Regions from separate parts of the Cohnella sp. GCM10020058 genome, predicted to be linked through region 2. Evidence: riboswitches for the same ligand, from Rfam matches in the RefSeq annotation. Region 2 holds a riboswitch; each other region holds the start of a gene.

Region 1 (5,367 bases), 110 kb from region 2:
CACGATCGCCTTGGCGTTGATGACTTGCGGAATTGTCGTAAATTCGCCGCTGCCTTGGCTCCAGCTCATGACGATATCGTTGGAGGGAACCGTAGGGAGCAGCACGATCTTGTCCATGTTGTAATTCACGTTCACGTAGTAATTCAGTTCGCTCTCGACAAAGGCAGTCGTTGACTTGCCCTCTACGCGAAGAACGCCTTCGCCCGACTTGAAGCCGACATCGGTACCCGACGCCGTCGTCACGTTGCTAAAGCTGGCTGCGGCCGGCTTTTGCTTAGGCACGATGTACGTATACGTCTTATTCTCCGCGTTGATTCCCGGAGGCGCGTGAACGATAACTTCGATATAGGTCGTATCGATGGTCGACACGACTTGATCGCCGACCTTAATCGGATAAGAATAGCCGCCGACATGCGGGATATTGTATTCGCCGGCCGTCTTGCGATCGGCAATCGTATTCGTCTTGTTTACGACGATGCTGTAAGTCGATCCGCCGTTCGGATACAGCAGCTCGGGCTTCAAGTAGATCGAAGCGACCCGCAGTTGATTGGCGTCGAGCTGCGACTGGTCCGAAGTGACCAGCCAGGTATCGTCGTTCGTCAGCGTGAGATCGGCTGTCGGCACCACGGAAACGCCGCCCCAGCCCGTCGCGGGATCGATCTTGCGAACGCCGACCTGATAAGCGGGAATGAACGCTCCCGTCGTGTTCTTGGCTTGAACATTGCCCTTGTACAGCAATGTCGCATTCGAGGCGGTCGGCGGCATCGCCGCGCGCACGATTCGGTAGGCGTACCGGCTGTTCGAGAAGCGATTTGCCGCGGTGACGTCGAATGAAAGATCCTGCGTATACTCCCGCGACAGGTCCGTCATGTTTGTAGACAAATTCATGACGCGTTGGGAGTCCCCAAAGCTGGAAGTCGCGCCGTCGGGAATGCGCAGCAGGCTTGCCGTCACCTTGTTCTGCTCGGCGCCCGCCGGCAAGCGGATCAGCCAAAGCTTGGAATCGGCGGCATCCTGAACCGGAACGAGAGCGTTGCCTTGGGCGTCTTGGAACTTCAAATCGGCCGGCGTTACCGTCGTATCGCTGGACACGCCGACCGTTTTCTCCCGGTAGACGTTCAGGATCCCGTATGCAGTCCAATCCGAATCGCCGATGGCCTTCGTCTCAAACAGCAGGTAGTTGAAGCCCTTATCGAGCGATACCGTTCCCGTAGCGAACTGCTTGCCGTCCGGTCCGATCGTTCCGTCGATATAGGAGCCGAGGCTGCCATCCTTGTTAATCTTGCGGACGCGCAAGCCATCGACCGCATTAAGCATGCTGCCCTGTACGCGTACCGCAGAGATCTCGTTGGCGATGAGCGATTGGTACACGTGATTGTAGTCGCCCATCAGCATGACGTCGCCATCCGTAAAGCTGTAATAACCGCCGTTGTTGGATATCGCCGTATACTTGGAGCTGTCCAGCTCTTTGCCTCTGCCGTCCTGGAATTTGGACAGCTTCGGCAAAGCTTGCTCCTGCGTGCCTTTATAAAGTAATAGGACGTAATAAGACTTTGTCGTGCTGTTATCCGCCGACGTTACGTCAATGCGATGATAGCCGTAATGACTCGTATTCATATGGCCTACGGAAGGATCGAGTTTGCCTTCGAACCACCCTGTGTCGTCTACGCTAACGCTCTGGCCGTCTACCTTCGCCTTCGCGCCTATCGGAACGACGCCGGAGATGCCTACGCCGTTGATGTTGCTCAATCCGGACGTCGCACGCATGAAATAAACGGTGTCGTCATCGTCGAACAGCGCGCTGGCTCCCGTGTAGGTAGGCTGAGCGTTCGCCTGATACATCGCCGTTCGCAGGTCGGAGAGCGCCGTAGATGTGTCATCCTTGACGATAATCATGCTCTGGGGCGCATTCGTTTTGTAAACCGCGCCTTCGACGGACACCTCCGTATTCGCAGTAACGACGTATTGCCCAGGCTTCTCGAAGTGAAGCGTGACCTGCCCGTCGGCGTCCGTCGTTTGTTCCAGGCTCGTGAACGCGCCCAGGTAATCCGTGCCGCGAAGTCCGGTCGTCCCGATCTCCGCGCCGGCAATGGCGCGCGCAGCGTCAGCGCCTTCAGTCGAAGACAAGTCATAGCCTTTTAGCTGCAAGACGACGGGTTCGTTCGGCGCCACGACGATCCGACCCGCATAGGTACCGCCCGCTTGATCCTCGAACCAGCTGTACAGGTTGTTGACCGAGCTTCTTACCCATAGGAACGACACCTCGTCCCCGTTATGAACGACGGTCGTATCCAATTTGTCGAGGCCGATCCGAGTGCCGTTCAATAGCGCGTAGAACGTGTTCGCGCTCGGCTGCTCGTAAGCGCCCGCGACCTGCTTCAATACGCCGTCTTCAAAAACCAGCCGATAATATTTCGTGCTCTTCAGATCCTCGCCGTACACGTCGTATACGGCACGGGCCAGCGCATCGAACATCGTCGCGCTGCCTGCATTGGCCGTCAAGCCGGCGGATTCGTAGCCAAGCGATCGTGCAAATCCGGGCTCGATCGTGCCGAGCGTGCGCGCGGTCTGAATGCCGAGATCGTAATAGGCGGGGCTGTTTAAGCCGTAGTGAATCGTGGCCGGGCCTGCCGGAGGCGCGTCCTCCGCTTCCACAAGCTTAAACGGAACGGAAGTTATGAATATAGCCATAGCCAATACAAAAGAAAATAAAGACCTCATTGTCTTTTTTCGCACATGATTACTCCTCTTCATACGTTTTTACTAAAATTTATGATTCTGTGACGGTCTTTTTTGGTTTACCGGATACCCACAACGCGATTCGCGCGGAACGCTTATCGGTGGCTCACCCGACAGCCGTTCCGGTGGTTCATCCGACCGCTGTTCCGTTGGCTCATCCGACAGCAGCTTCGATAAGTTGGGCGATCGTCGCCCGCGTCGTTCTTTAGCCGCAACTACAAAACCTGCAAATATACATCTTTTAGGGCCGTTGTCGCCCCTTTCGGCCTAAATTCCTGCAAATATGCAGTTATTTTCGCCTTCAAGCCCCATTTCTGGCTTATACTTTGAATTTGCCTGCATATTTGCAGGTTTTTCATCGGGTGTGTCGGGGCGACCGAAAATACCTGTATAAATGCAGGTTTGGAGGCCCGCCCAAACTCCGAAAGCTCCGCCACGCCAAAAGCACACTCGCCTTCCTCGAATCGCTCGTCCACGCTCGCCCGTCCACGCTCGTCCGTCCACGCTCGTCCGTCCACGAATCGCCCATCCACGCTCGCCCGTCCACGCCGCCCGCCCATCCACGAATCGCCCGTCCACGCCGCCCGCCCATCCTCGAATCGCTCGTCCTCGAATCGCTCGTTCACGCTCGCCCGCCCACAAATCGCCGCATCAAAAAGCCCTTGATTCCTGAGAATCAAGGGCTGCCTGTCGCTGCCGTGACCGATTGAGGCAGACAACAAAAAAAGCACCGCCTCCATCATCCGTAGAGTCTGTGAACAACAAGTCAAGGCAGGTCTCCTGGCTATGCGTCATCGCTCCGCTAGTCCTTCCCGGCTTGCGCCAGTGGCACTTCTAGCGTCGCTCTTCATTTACAGTGGCGGGACCGCGCCGGATTTTCACCGGACTTCCCTTTTAAGCAATGCCAAAAAGTAGACATTGCACCTTGACTTGGTCTATTCAATTATTACGATCATATACGCATGTACCCTGTTTGTCTATGCTGCGTTAAGACGCTGACTTATGTCTCTAGTTTGCTTGATTCATTTAAATGCTAAAAAGGAACAATAAACAAAAGCGCGCTTATCTAAACAAAAAGCAGTTTAGTCCGTCGTTCCGGACCAAGCTGCTTTTTTTCTTTGCCTGCTTATGCTTCTAAAATAGGCTTTTTTCGTATGCTCGTAAGCTCAAAGGCTTCTTTAGGTTTTCCTTCATCAACATAGCATCGCATCGCCGTATCAAATCCGAAAATAGGATGTCCACACAGCCTGCTAATATGCAAAAAGAGGAAAATGGCGTTTTAGCCGCCGACCTTCAATTGCTTCGTAAACGCAAAATGATCGTTTGGGTACATCAAATGAATCGTAATCGTGTAATCGCCGGCTGAAGGAAAGGTGTGACTGGACGAATAGCTGTCCCCTTCTTTAACGGCATCGATCAGACTCGGCAGATCGTTTTTGGAGTTGATCTGAAACTGAACCTTGGCTTCCTCGGCCGCAAATTTCTTATTATCAATCGTGGCGATCAGCTTGGTTGCTTGTCCCGCCGCGGGGGGCGACGGCTCGCTAGTCAGCGTAACCTCCGAAAACTTCAGCGTTTGCTGCTTCCCCGACGCCCCGCACCCGGCCAGCATTAACAGAAAGGCAATAGCTGCTACTATGCTTAGCGCACGCAGCGAATTTCCGTAAGCCTTCATTTCCTGTTCCCCTTCCGTAAGTCGCACATGTCCTGAGATCATCCATCATACGCTGTCCACTCAGCATAAACAAATTGCCCCTGCGTCAAATGACCAAAAAGGGCTAGAACTTCTTTTATAAAAGAGTCCAATTAAAAGAGTTCAAAAAATGTCCATATCAAGCATCAAGACATCATGATTCCGACTACGATCCAAACAAGATACCAAATCAAAAGAGGTGATAATAACAGGATAATAACAGCAATCAAGATGAGGGTCGGCCAATGAGGCTTAGGCATACGTATTGGATTTTTTACAGTTTGTTGACCACTATAACAAGAAGCACACTTTTGGTACGGATTCATTTGGCGGCATCGGAGGCAAATCGGTATTCCGCAATGCGTGCAACAGGCCACTGCGACCCATTCAGGATGTCGATAACATTGCATGGGAACCTCTGTCGTTTTTATTAAATATTAGCATGGTCCGCGAACCTTTTATAGGCGAAATTCATATGTATGAGCAATAATGGTTCAGCGCGGAAGGGGCGATGGGACGCGATGCTGGTCTTCATCCTCAATCCGGATCATCGGGCGCTCCCGCCAAGGCTCACGCAAAACGATGTCCTGAGTGCCTTTCCGCTCTGGCGATGCGAGATCGTGGAAGGCGCAATCGGCGAACGAATGAACGCCATCCTGGACGGTTATAACGCCCCCTTTTTCCTTACGCTGCTCGCTGGCGAACGGTTGAACGCCGGCTGCCTGGCAGGCTTACGGACGCTCGGCGATCAGTTGGACGACGAAACCGCATGCCTGTGTCCGAGCGTCGCCCCCGACCGTCGCGGTCCCGTCGTATGGCGCACTTCGGCCGTTCAAGAAAACGACGGTTTCGCCGATTGCGACTGGCTGCCTTTTCAATCGCTGGTTCTAATCGACATGATGAACCGGCTTTCTCAAGGCTGGCGAATAGCCGAG
Region 2 (5,367 bases):
CAATCTGCTTGCTATCCAGCACGCGTGACAGTATGGTCCATACGGTATCGCCATCCTGAAGCTCAACGCGCTCCGGGGCGATCACATAGCCTTTGCCTATCGTATTTTTATCGATCGACAACGTTACATGTCCAGTTGTATTCCCGCTGCCTCCGCCGCTCGAAGGATCCGAGGATTTCTCGGCATAAGCGACAAACTGGGTAAAATGGTTGGTCTTGACGATCAGATCTTCTCCGCTGTCGTACGCGTACTCGTCTTTGCCCGTTTCCATGCCGGCCGCGTCATCGGCGACCTTTTGAATCGTGTGGGCTTGATCGTTTTCAACGTATGCGGCGCTCTTTCCCTTCAAGCCTGTGAAGGTCAGCGTGATAAACCTGTCGAACGTCACCCGAACCGTTCCGCCCATCGCGAACGCCTTCGCAATAGAATCCAGTTTCATGCCGCTTGCCGCGATGCCGCCGATTTTCTCGTTTAGCGTCGGGTCGGCTGCCTCGATCGCCGTAAGCAGCTCAACCTTAGACGGATCGCCGCTCTTGATCTGTGTGCCTTGCGGAATAAAAGCGGACACGTTGCCCTTCGTGACGGATAACGCTGGAAGATTGCTGTCCGTCGCCGTATTCAGGCTAACCTTCGATCCGGAATCCGCCGGAATCGTAACCGTTACTTGCTTGTTCTGGTCGTAAGGATAGAGCGTAAGGCTGTAATCGTTCGTGTCCAGCGGGATATCGACGACCGGCGTCAAACCGTCCGGCAGCGGCAAATCGATTACTTTGGGCGCTGCCGGATCGACGGCATCCGTCATATCGTACAGCCGGTTCTCGCTCTTCGTATATCGATCGTATGCGATGAGCGCATAAGTGCCCTGGTCGGTCGCCATGCTGTCTACTTTGCCAGTCAGTACGTGCTTGAAGCCGCCATCGGGAGCGCCAAATGACAATAACGCCTCCAGAACGGACATGCCTTGCTTGACGAATCGCGCATCCGTCGCCGAATCGATGCCCAGAGCGGATAGCGCCGTAACGACCTGCGCGATGCTCTCGCTGCTGGTGCTTCCGAAGTTCGTAAAGCTGCCCAGGTTGTTCTGTTTAGCAGACAGCCAGACGATCGCCCGATCGACCGCCGCCCGTACCGAATCGTCGGACGCGTAATACGGTGCGAGCGACTGCATCGCCATCGCGGTCAGATCGACGTCGGCCGTAACCGTGCTGAAGCCCCAGCCGCCGGCCTGTTCGGTGCCTTTTTTCACTTCATTGTTCAGCATATATTGAATGAGGTTTTCTCTGGTCGCTTGTTTTTTGCCTTGCGCGGCGGTCGGGAACGCATAGCCGCGCGTATCCATTGCGATCAGCGCCCAGATCGGACCGTTGATGCCTTGCTTAAGGAGATAATCGTAATCGGACAAAGCCTGCGTCGCGTCAAAGCCCCCGACGTCATGCGGGTCCTTGGCGATTGAAGCCAATCCTAGAATAAGACGCGAGTGTTCTGTGCTTTTGCTCTTATCGAGTACGCCGTCGTTCTGAGCGGCTAACGAACTAATTTTCGCCGTGACATTGTCGTAATACTTCGCATAATAGCTTGCAGGTATATCGTAATGCCCGCGCGCGAGCGACAGTACCGACCATTCGCCTCCGAGCGTTCCGAAGGTCGGTTCTTTTACCGTATTCGCAATCCAGGCGAGGTTTTTGCCGAGCTGATCTCCGACGATGCCCGATAGATCATAGTAAACCGTAAACGTCCGAAGCGCCGAGTTACCTGCGTTATCCTTAGCCGTAACGACGATCGTATTGGCGCCTACGATCAGGTTGGCCGTATATTGACTACCCTTGGTCGTAAGTGCGGTGCCGTTCAAGGTCACTGTCGGGACGATGCCGGGCGTACCCGCGTCAGTTGCGGTTACTTGAAAGCTCAGTTGTTTCGTATGTAGATAAGCCTGGTCTTCGATGCCGGCGATCGTGAGCTCCGGCTTGACGACGTCCCATCCGAGTCCGTCCGCCAGTTCCGTTAACGCCCGGTCGACGCTTTCTTGCGTGCTCTCGATATTTTCAAGCACTGCGTACGCATGCGAATACGAGACGGCTATCGTCGGATCGGAAAGCAGCGTATCTCTGGCTGGATCTCCATTGACCTTGCCGATCAGTGCCGTCAATTCATCCTTATCGGCTGAATCTATATAGCCACTGCCGCCTGAATGGTCCAGATCCGCACCGTAGCCCCACACCGTGAACTGCGTGCGGACGACGTCGCCGTCATGCGGGAGGTAAGCCGACAATCCGACCGGCGGGAATTCCCCGTTGACTTCGTACATCCAGCCTGACATCGGCGTATAGTCAAATTCGCCGAGCCATTCGGAATCCTGCCGCCCGCCGAGCGTCTCATTGCCTAACGCGATTTGTTCGAGTATGTAGTCCGGCACATGCGCTTCTTGCACCGAGTCTCGTACATCGGATAAATAGAAAGCGCCGTCGACAGTCCCTGTATGCTTGATATTTTCTTCGCCCAAAACCCGGGCGATGACGGCCGCGCCGTTCTCTCCGGCGTAAAAGGGCACACGGGTAGGCTCCAGCTTGTAGCCTTGACCCAGCGTGAACTTCTCGACACTCAACGTGATATAACCTTCGAGCGCTCCCGCCGCCTCAGCGGCGCCAGTCGTTCCTGCGCCTGCCGCAAACATCGAAAACGCGACGCTTAGCGTGAGCAGCCAGGCCGTTATTTTTCTCATCATGGTGAATGATCCCTGCTTCCCATTCATTATGCTTGCTGATTCGCGATGTGAACGCAATAAAAGAACCTCTTAACGGAATCGTCAAGAGGTTCTAGACCGAGAACGCCAAATAACCAGGCAGCCTCAACTAAAACACCCCCTATCGCTCGTAGAGTTGTCGGTGTGTCATTCAGGCAGGTCTTCTGGCTCGAGAATCATCGTCTCATGCCGCCTTCCCGGAACATCCAGTGGCGTATGGCATAAAGCTCATCTCTTACAGCGGCGGGACCGCGCGGGAATTGCACCCGCTTCCCTTTTAACCCGTCCATAACGCTAGAAAGCAAATCATGACGGGCACCTGAAATGAAAGTATTCAATTAGACTTGATCATCATAGCGGAATATCATGCCTTTGTCATGGATGGTTTATGGCAATTTAATGAATACCGCAAAAGAGCCCGAAGACCAAAAGTCTCCGGGCTGAAACTATGGGATGCAAAGCCTGTCCGCACTTACAGACGCCAGCCAGGCAGCATCGACTTCGTGTTTTGCAGCATGCGGTCGAACAATTGCTCCGCACGATCGCGCGGTATCGTCACCAACGGATCGTTCAAAAATGCCTCCAGTGCCAGGCTTTTATCCTGCTTTAGCGCGGCCTGCAGCGTCGTCTCCTGGTTCGTGACATGGCGCAGCACCATCTCATGAACGGCGTCCGGCAGTCTGCCGGCTACGACCGGGCGAACGGAGTCGAAGGCGAACACGGCATTCGTTTCCACGACCGCGCCGGCCGGCAGGTCCGTCGATTGTCCGCGATTCGTCAGGTTTACGTTCGTGATCAACTCACCCATGCCGAGCAGCGATTTGATCATGTCGATGCCCTCTTCCCCCGTCGGCTTCAGCGTAAAGCTTTCTTCTCCGGCAGCCAACCGGTCGCCGTCGGCATGCAGCTTCTGCTGATTGAGGATGCGCCAGTCGACCTTCGTCAAGCTGAACTTCCAATCCCGAACCGCCTCCGGATCCCGGAGATACTGATCTCCCGGCATAAACTCGGCCAAGTGCCGGTCGCCGGCGGCAGCAATAACGCCGTACCGGCGGAACAGGTCGAACTTCACCCGCTGCGCCGACGCAAAGTGATCGTTCAGCCAGTGACCCTTGCGGCTGCCCTCGAACCCTTCCTCGTAAAATTCGTCTACAAACTCCTTATACAGGGGAAACAGATCGATTCCCTCATAAGACGCCTGGTCCAGCCAGGTAAAGTGGTTGATCCCGAGCACGTTTACCTTGATCTCCCTGCGGTCCACCTTGGCAATCCCGAGCTTGCGCTCGACCATTTGGGCCAGCAGATGCTGCGTTCCGAACACTTCGTGGCAGCAGCCGATCGCTTTGATCCCCGGGAACACTTCATACAGCGTCCGCGTGCACAGCGTCATCGGATTGGTGTAGTTGATTACCCACGCTTCCGGCGCATGCGCCTTGATCGCACCGGCAATCTCGACATACTGCGGTATCGTCCGCAGCGCGCGCAGAAGGCCGCCCGGACCTACCGTGTCGCCGACGGACTGGTAGATGCCGTATTCTTCAGGCAGATGAACATCGGATGCCATCAACTCGAAGGAGCCGGGAAGGATGGAGATGATGACGAAGTCCGCGCCTTTGAGCGCTTCCGGCAGTGTTCGGGCAGCTTCGTACCGCCACTTGCCGGGCGCATCGTCCCGTTCTGCCAGCCTGTTGCCGATGACCGCATTTTGCGCTGCTGCATCGTATTGCAGGTCGTACAGCCTGACGACGCCCGACAGATTCGGCTCCATCGCGAGGTCGCTCATCAACCCCCAGGCCCATCCGCGCGAACCGCCGCCGATATAGGCGATTTGTACGTCTCTATGCTTCTCTCCGCTTGCTTGTTGCATAGCCGCCACGCTCCTTATCCTTTCAAACCTGTGGTAGAAATTCCTTCTACAAAGTATTTCTGCGCAAAGAAGAACAGCAAAATACAAGGCAGAACGCCAGTCACCGACATCGCCAGCACCTGATTCCACGATACGACGGATGACGCGTCAAGCGACATGCGCAGGCCGAGGGACACGGTGAAGTTTTTTACGCTGCTGATATAAATGATCGAGTTAAAAAAGTCGTTCCAGGTCCAGATGAACTGGAAGATGCCGACCGAAAAAATCGCTGGCTTGCTCAGCGGCAGAAGGACGCGAATAAGCACCATAAAGGAATTGCAGCCGTCGATGATCGCCGCTTCGTCCAGATCTCGCGGCAGCCCGCGGAAAAACTGAATAAGCATGTAGATAAAGAACGCGGACGTCGCGAACCCGGCAGGTACGATAAAAGGCAAATAGGAATCCAGCCATCCGAGATTGCGGAACAAAATATACCGCGGGATAATAATCGTCGATTCCGGCAGCATGAGCGTCGCCATCATGAGCGAGAACAGCAGCGTCTGCAGCGGGAAACGAAAGCGTGCGAAGCCATAGGCGACCAATACGCTTGAGGCGATCGTCAGGACGACGGTCGGTACGACAAGTTTAAGCGTGTTTAAGAAGAAATCGGAGAAGCCGTATTGACCGTTCCCCTTCCAGCCCAGCTGGTAGGAATTCCAGACATAAGTATGCGCAAAGAGCTTGCTGGAGCCGAATATATCCTCGTTCGTTTTAAAGGAAG
Region 3 (5,367 bases), on a different contig from region 2:
TTCCGGGCGCGCGGCGCCGTTCGGACAATTGCGCGATTATGATATACTGGAGGCAAAACGGTATGAAAAAACGGTTGAATCCGAAAAACGATTACTTGTTCAAGCGTCTGTTCGGCGAGATCGACAGCAAGCCGCTGCTGATCGGGCTGCTTAATGCGGTCCTGCGCAGAAGCGAACGGGACGCGATCGCGGACCTTGTCGTGCTGGACGGCAAGCTGCTCACCAAGCGCCTCGTCGAAGACAAAGAAGGCGTGCTCGACATTCGCTGCGAGACGGCGGAACGGGAGCAGATCAACGTAGAGATGCAGGTGGGCCGGTATCGGCATATGGAGAAGCGGAGCCTGTTTTACATGGGGCGGCTCCTTGCGGATTCGATTCGCGAAGGCGAGGATTACGGCCAGCTCAAAAGAACGATCTGCATCAATATGCTGGACTATTCCTTTCTGCCCCTGGAAGGCTTCCATCGCTCGTTTCATTTATATGAGGATGCCGAGCGGCAATTCAGGCTGACGGACCTGATTGAACTGCACTTTATCGAGTTTCCGAAGTTTCGCTCGGCCCCTTACGCCCTGACGGACCCGCTGCACCGGTGGCTGAGGTTTCTGGACGAACGCACGACTCACGAACAATTGGAGGAGCTGATCGCCATGGACCCGACGATTCGGACGGCCGAGGAACGGCTGAGCCATCTGAGCGAAGACGACATGACCCGCATGCTGTACGAGGCAAGGGAAAAAGCAAACCGGGATCGGATTAGCTTTTTGAAGGATGCGCGGGAGCAGGGTCTGGAGGAAGGCAGGGAATTAGGTGTTGCGCAGGGCAGGGAGCTGGGCATTGAGCAGGGCAAAGTTGCCGTCGCGCTTAATTTATTGAAAGCCGGTACAGACATCGTCACCGTAAGCCGCTTGTCCGAACTGCCCGTAGATCGGATACGGCGTCTGGCTGCACAACTGGAAGAATAGGCAAACAGCGAATAGACGTCGCAGGCATTTGTGGCCTGCGACGTCTATTTCGTTGCGCTTATGCTGCGTTTACTTGGAGATCAAACCCTGCTTCAGCAGGTTCGACGCGATGACGGCTGCCATCTCGCGGGTCACCTTGGCCTTCGGATCGAACGCGGTGCCGGAGGTGCCTTTTAGCAAGCCCTTGTCGTAAACCGCGCGGACCGACGCGAGCGCGTAGCCGGAGATCTGGCCTTGATCGGAGAAGGCGGTCTTCGATCCCGAGCCGTCAAGCTTGAAGGCTCGGGTCAGCACAACCGCCAGATCTTGACGGGAAATGGCCTCGTTCGGCTTGAACGACGTCGCCGTTACGCCGCCGATCAGCCCCTTGGACTTCGCCGTCATGACTGCATCGAAGTACCAAGCACCCGGTGCGACGTCCGCGAACGCCTGCTTGGCACCCGAAGCCGGTGTTTCGCCGAGCAGGCGCAGAATCAGCGCGGCGAACTGCACGCGGGTCAGCTGCTGCTTCGGCGCGAATTTCAGCTCCGTCGTGCTTACGCCTTGCAGCCAGCCGGCCGCGTAAGCTTCGTTCACGGCACCGCTCGCCCAGGAAGAGATATCGGCCGCGTCCGCGAACGAATCGCCGCTTGCCTGGCCTGCGTTCACGGCTGCCGTGCCCGAATACTTAAGCACGAGCGGCGCAGCGCCGGCACGGTATCCCGTCACCGTGTAGGCCAGCTCGCCTGCGGACAAGCCCTTGAAGGTCGCCGTGCCATTCGCGTCCGTCGTAGCTGTCTGCCCGCCGATCGCGACCTGTACGCCGGCCGCCGGTCCCGTTACTTCCTTGTAGCTGCTGTCGTAATAGGTGTACTGCACGTTCACTGCAGTGGAGCCGCCCGCAGCCGCCTTTGCCGTGACGGACTTTACGAGGCCGCTATCCGAGCCCGACAGATACAGGTACAACTCGTCGCCCGCCTGCAGCCGGAATTTCTCAAGCGAGGTGTCGACCGTTGCATAAGCGCCTCCGCGCTTGACCGCGAACAGCCAGTAGACGCTCTGATCGCCTGCAGCGTCTCCGATGGCGGACAAGAACTTGCCGTATTGCGGATCTTCCGTGTAGCCAAGCTTCAGCTTGTTGCGATCGGCGATCTCTACAAGCGCGTCCCACGCATACACCGCTTGCGTAGCGCTCAACGCAGCCAACGGGCCGTTCAGCCCTTCTACGGCGACCCCCGTCGCGACCCATTGGCTGGCAGCGTTGACGTACACGGAACGATGCGATGCGCCGAATATCCCGTAAGCGGCCAACGCGCGCAGCGCCTGCTCGGTGGCGAACGCCTTGTCCGATGCGGTATCGGACAGCTCGTGCTTGAAGCCGCCGTCCGTATTCTTGAACGCCAGCAAGCGCTGGATCAGGTTCGATCCGTTCTTGGCGAACTTCGCGTCCGCCGGATCGATGCCGTAGGCGGCAAGACCGATGATCGTTTGCGCGATCGCCTCGCTATTTTCGTTGGCGAGATTCGTAGACAGCCACGCGACAGCCTTCTCTGCCGCGGCAGCAACCTCGGGGCGGTCCTTGTACTTGCCCAGGGCGCTGAGCGCCATGCCGTACAGATCGGGGACTGTGGAGCCGTCGATGCCGGAGACGACCGCCGCGACCAGATCGCCGCGCGTCCACGCGGTGCCGGCAGGCAGCTCGTAGTTGCCCGAATCAAGCGCAAGCAGCACAAAGATATCGGCGTACACATTGGCGAAGGACGGATAGCTCGCCAGCTTCGCAATCAAGTCGTGGCCGCCGATGCTGCGAGCGTCCAGACCGATCGCGTTCGCGACCAGCGCGAAGCGCGCCAGCGCCGTCGGATCCGGCGAAGCCTTGGTCCACTCGGTCTCAACGCCGGCAGTCAGCTTCGCCGCATAGTCGGCGGGTACGGCTTGTCCCGCGCGCGCGAAGCTGAGGGCCAGCCAATCCGAGGAAACCCCGCCGTTCGCGTTGACATAACCAACGGCGGCCTGGATATCGGATTGGACGTTGACGGAAGCGGCGACCGTCGTCGCGCTTGCGCTCTCGGCGTAGCTCTTGTCCGCAGGCAGCGTAGCCGACAGCCCGGCAACCGCCAGCGATACCGACAGCGCGAGCGATGCCAGCGATTTGAAGCGTTTAAAGCCCAACATGAGTCATTCCCCTTTTCAACAAATAATGATGAGTCCCCTTGCCAACATACCGCCCGTGCTGCAACAAAAAAACCACTCCAAAAACGGGAGTGATTCGAATCACAGCAAGGCACGGCGCAGCAGAATACATCCGCCCAGGGCGGTTTAGCCGGCACAGCCGATCCCGCCGCTCACTCCGCGAAGCAGACGGAATCCATTCGTATCGAGGCAGGTCTCCTGGCTCTGCTTCATCGCGTTTCCGACGCCTTCCCATTCGAATGAACAGTGGCAGTGCTCGGAGCGCTCGGCATATACAGTGGCGGGACCGCGCCGGACTCTCACCGGACTTCCCTATTAAGCGGCATGGCAGCATGCGCGCGCCTGGTACGAGGATATGCAGTTATGACCTAATGATAGCGGGTCGTCCGATCTTTGTCTATGAAAAGGGAAACATACTGTCCTGGACATCTGCCGAGAGGCCGCCAGTTCCGCCCGGGAAAAATTTGCTCCTGGATTGAAGTCTTGACTCGGGCTCTCGTTGTAGCTATTATGGTTACAACAGATGCCAACGCAAACCGTATCATCTTGCGCCGAAATGCGGAGGCTATCGATTACGATTCCCATCAGGAGGTTGAATTCAATGAAATTGCTAGTGACAGGCGCAACGGGCCACCTCGGTTCTCTCATCGTAAGGGCGCTTCTTGACCGCGTTCCCGCGGAGCAAGTCGCCGTCAGCGTTCGCGATCCGCATAAGGCGGCGGCGTTGGCGGAGCAAGGCGTGGACGTTCGGCGCGGCGACTTTGACGACCCCGCTTCGCTCGGGCAAGCCTTCGCGGGCATCGATCGCCTGCTGATCGTCTCGACGGACGGAGACACGGAGACGCGGATTCGCCAGCACGCCAACGCCGTGGAGGCAGCGCGCAGCGCAGGCGTCGGCTTCATCGCCTATACCAGCGCGCCTAACGCCCAAGAGAGCGAGCTCTTCCTGGCGGAAGTGCACCGTGCAACGGAAAACGCGATTCGCGCGGCAGGCATCCCTCACGCCTTTTTGCGCAACAACTGGTATATTGAAAATGAAGCCGGCGCGATCCAGGGCATCGTCGCAGGCGCCCCGCTCGTTACGTCTGCCGGCGACGGCAAAGTTGGCTGGGCTGCACGCGCCGACTATGCGGAAGCCGCTGCGGCTGTACTCGCCGGCTCCGGACACGAGAACAAAGTGTATGAGCTCGGCGGACCGCTTCGTACGTACGCTGAGCTTGCAAGCGTGGCTTCCGAGGCGCTAGGACGCGAAGTTCCGTTGCAGCAGGTCGACGACGATACTTACGCAGCGATCATGAAGAGCGCCGGCGTGCCGGAGTTCGCCCTGCCCATCGTCACCGCGATCCAGCAGGCGATTCGCGCAGGCACGCTCGACGTGGAGAGCGGCGATCTGGAGAAGCTGCTCGGACGTCCGGCGACGCCGCTGGCGAAGACGGTTGCCGAGATTGCAGGCGCACAATAATTATTCGGCCGATAACAGCGCCTCGCGCTCCGTTATCGGCCGTTTCCTTATATTGAAGACGAGATACGTCAGGAAGAAGGCGCCTCCAAGTATAAATGAGCGAGCGCAACGGCCTCGTCCGGATCCATGCTCCAGATGCTGATGCAGGTCACGATCTCTTTTTCGGTTTATTTGTGATAAAGCATCATCTGCCATCTGCCCTTTTGCAGACTCATAAGGATCGCGAGATCCTCGCCGTATTACTCCGCAAGCTCATCCCACAACGCAGCGTAAAGCTTCGTCCCTGCCCGCGTCAGCGGCGTCTCCGAAGTCCGGCTGAGCAATCCGCACGCCATATCGACGGCAGTTCCCGCGATCGGGCGAGAGGCGACGCCATCGCGCGGTTCCTCCGCCAAAATCGTCGGTACGAGAGCTATACCGAGTCCGATCGCGACATACGAAGCGAGCGCGGTGATGCTTCCGATCTCCATCGTCTCCGTCGTCGGCACGGCGGATTCGGCCAACAAAATTTCAAGCTTGCGGCGGTACGGACAAGTCGATGCCGTGACGAGCAGCTTATAGGCGGCAAGCTCCTCCAGTCTGACCTGCGCCTGCGATGCCAATGGATGACCGACAGGCAAGAGCGCGGCGAACGGCTCGCGATACAACTGCTCGAAGTGCAGCCCCTCCGCATGCTCCGGCACAGCGCAGAGCGCCAGGTCGAGCTCCCCTTTGCGCAGTCGCTCGCTCAAGACCGGCGTATTCGATGACTCGACGGAGACTCGAATCTTG

The links. A riboswitch is a leader RNA that binds a small molecule or an ion and turns the genes downstream of it on or off. The one in region 2 is predicted to bind cobalamin.
Region 1: linked by a shared signal. The riboswitch ahead of ACFSR7_RS30045 (hypothetical protein) and the one ahead of ACFSR7_RS30465 (S-layer homology domain-containing protein) in region 2 are both predicted to bind cobalamin.
Region 3: linked by a shared signal. The riboswitch ahead of ACFSR7_RS17730 (S-layer homology domain-containing protein) and the one ahead of ACFSR7_RS30465 (S-layer homology domain-containing protein) in region 2 are both predicted to bind cobalamin.

What each region holds. Positions count from the first base shown of each region.
Region 1 covers NZ_JBHUJV010000017.1:592,270-597,636, reverse strand. The annotation lists gene ACFSR7_RS30050 (S-layer homology domain-containing protein) at 1-2,736, opposite strand, end outside; gene ACFSR7_RS30045 (hypothetical protein) at 2,955-3,482, opposite strand; cobalamin riboswitch at 3,493-3,682, opposite strand; gene ACFSR7_RS30040 (FixH family protein) at 4,019-4,414, opposite strand; gene ACFSR7_RS30035 (glycosyltransferase family 2 protein) at 4,954-5,367, shown strand, end outside.
Region 2 covers NZ_JBHUJV010000017.1:698,457-703,823, reverse strand. The annotation lists gene ACFSR7_RS30465 (S-layer homology domain-containing protein) at 1-2,722, opposite strand, end outside; cobalamin riboswitch at 2,878-3,078, opposite strand; gene ACFSR7_RS30460 (family 4 glycosyl hydrolase) at 3,213-4,607, opposite strand; gene ACFSR7_RS30455 (carbohydrate ABC transporter permease) at 4,622-5,367, opposite strand, start outside.
Region 3 covers NZ_JBHUJV010000009.1:505,989-511,355, reverse strand. The annotation lists gene ACFSR7_RS17735 (Rpn family recombination-promoting nuclease/putative transposase) at 63-962, shown strand; gene ACFSR7_RS17730 (S-layer homology domain-containing protein) at 1,032-3,116, opposite strand; cobalamin riboswitch at 3,306-3,494, opposite strand; gene ACFSR7_RS17725 (SDR family oxidoreductase) at 3,736-4,596, shown strand; gene ACFSR7_RS17720 (LysR family transcriptional regulator) at 4,836-5,367, opposite strand, start outside.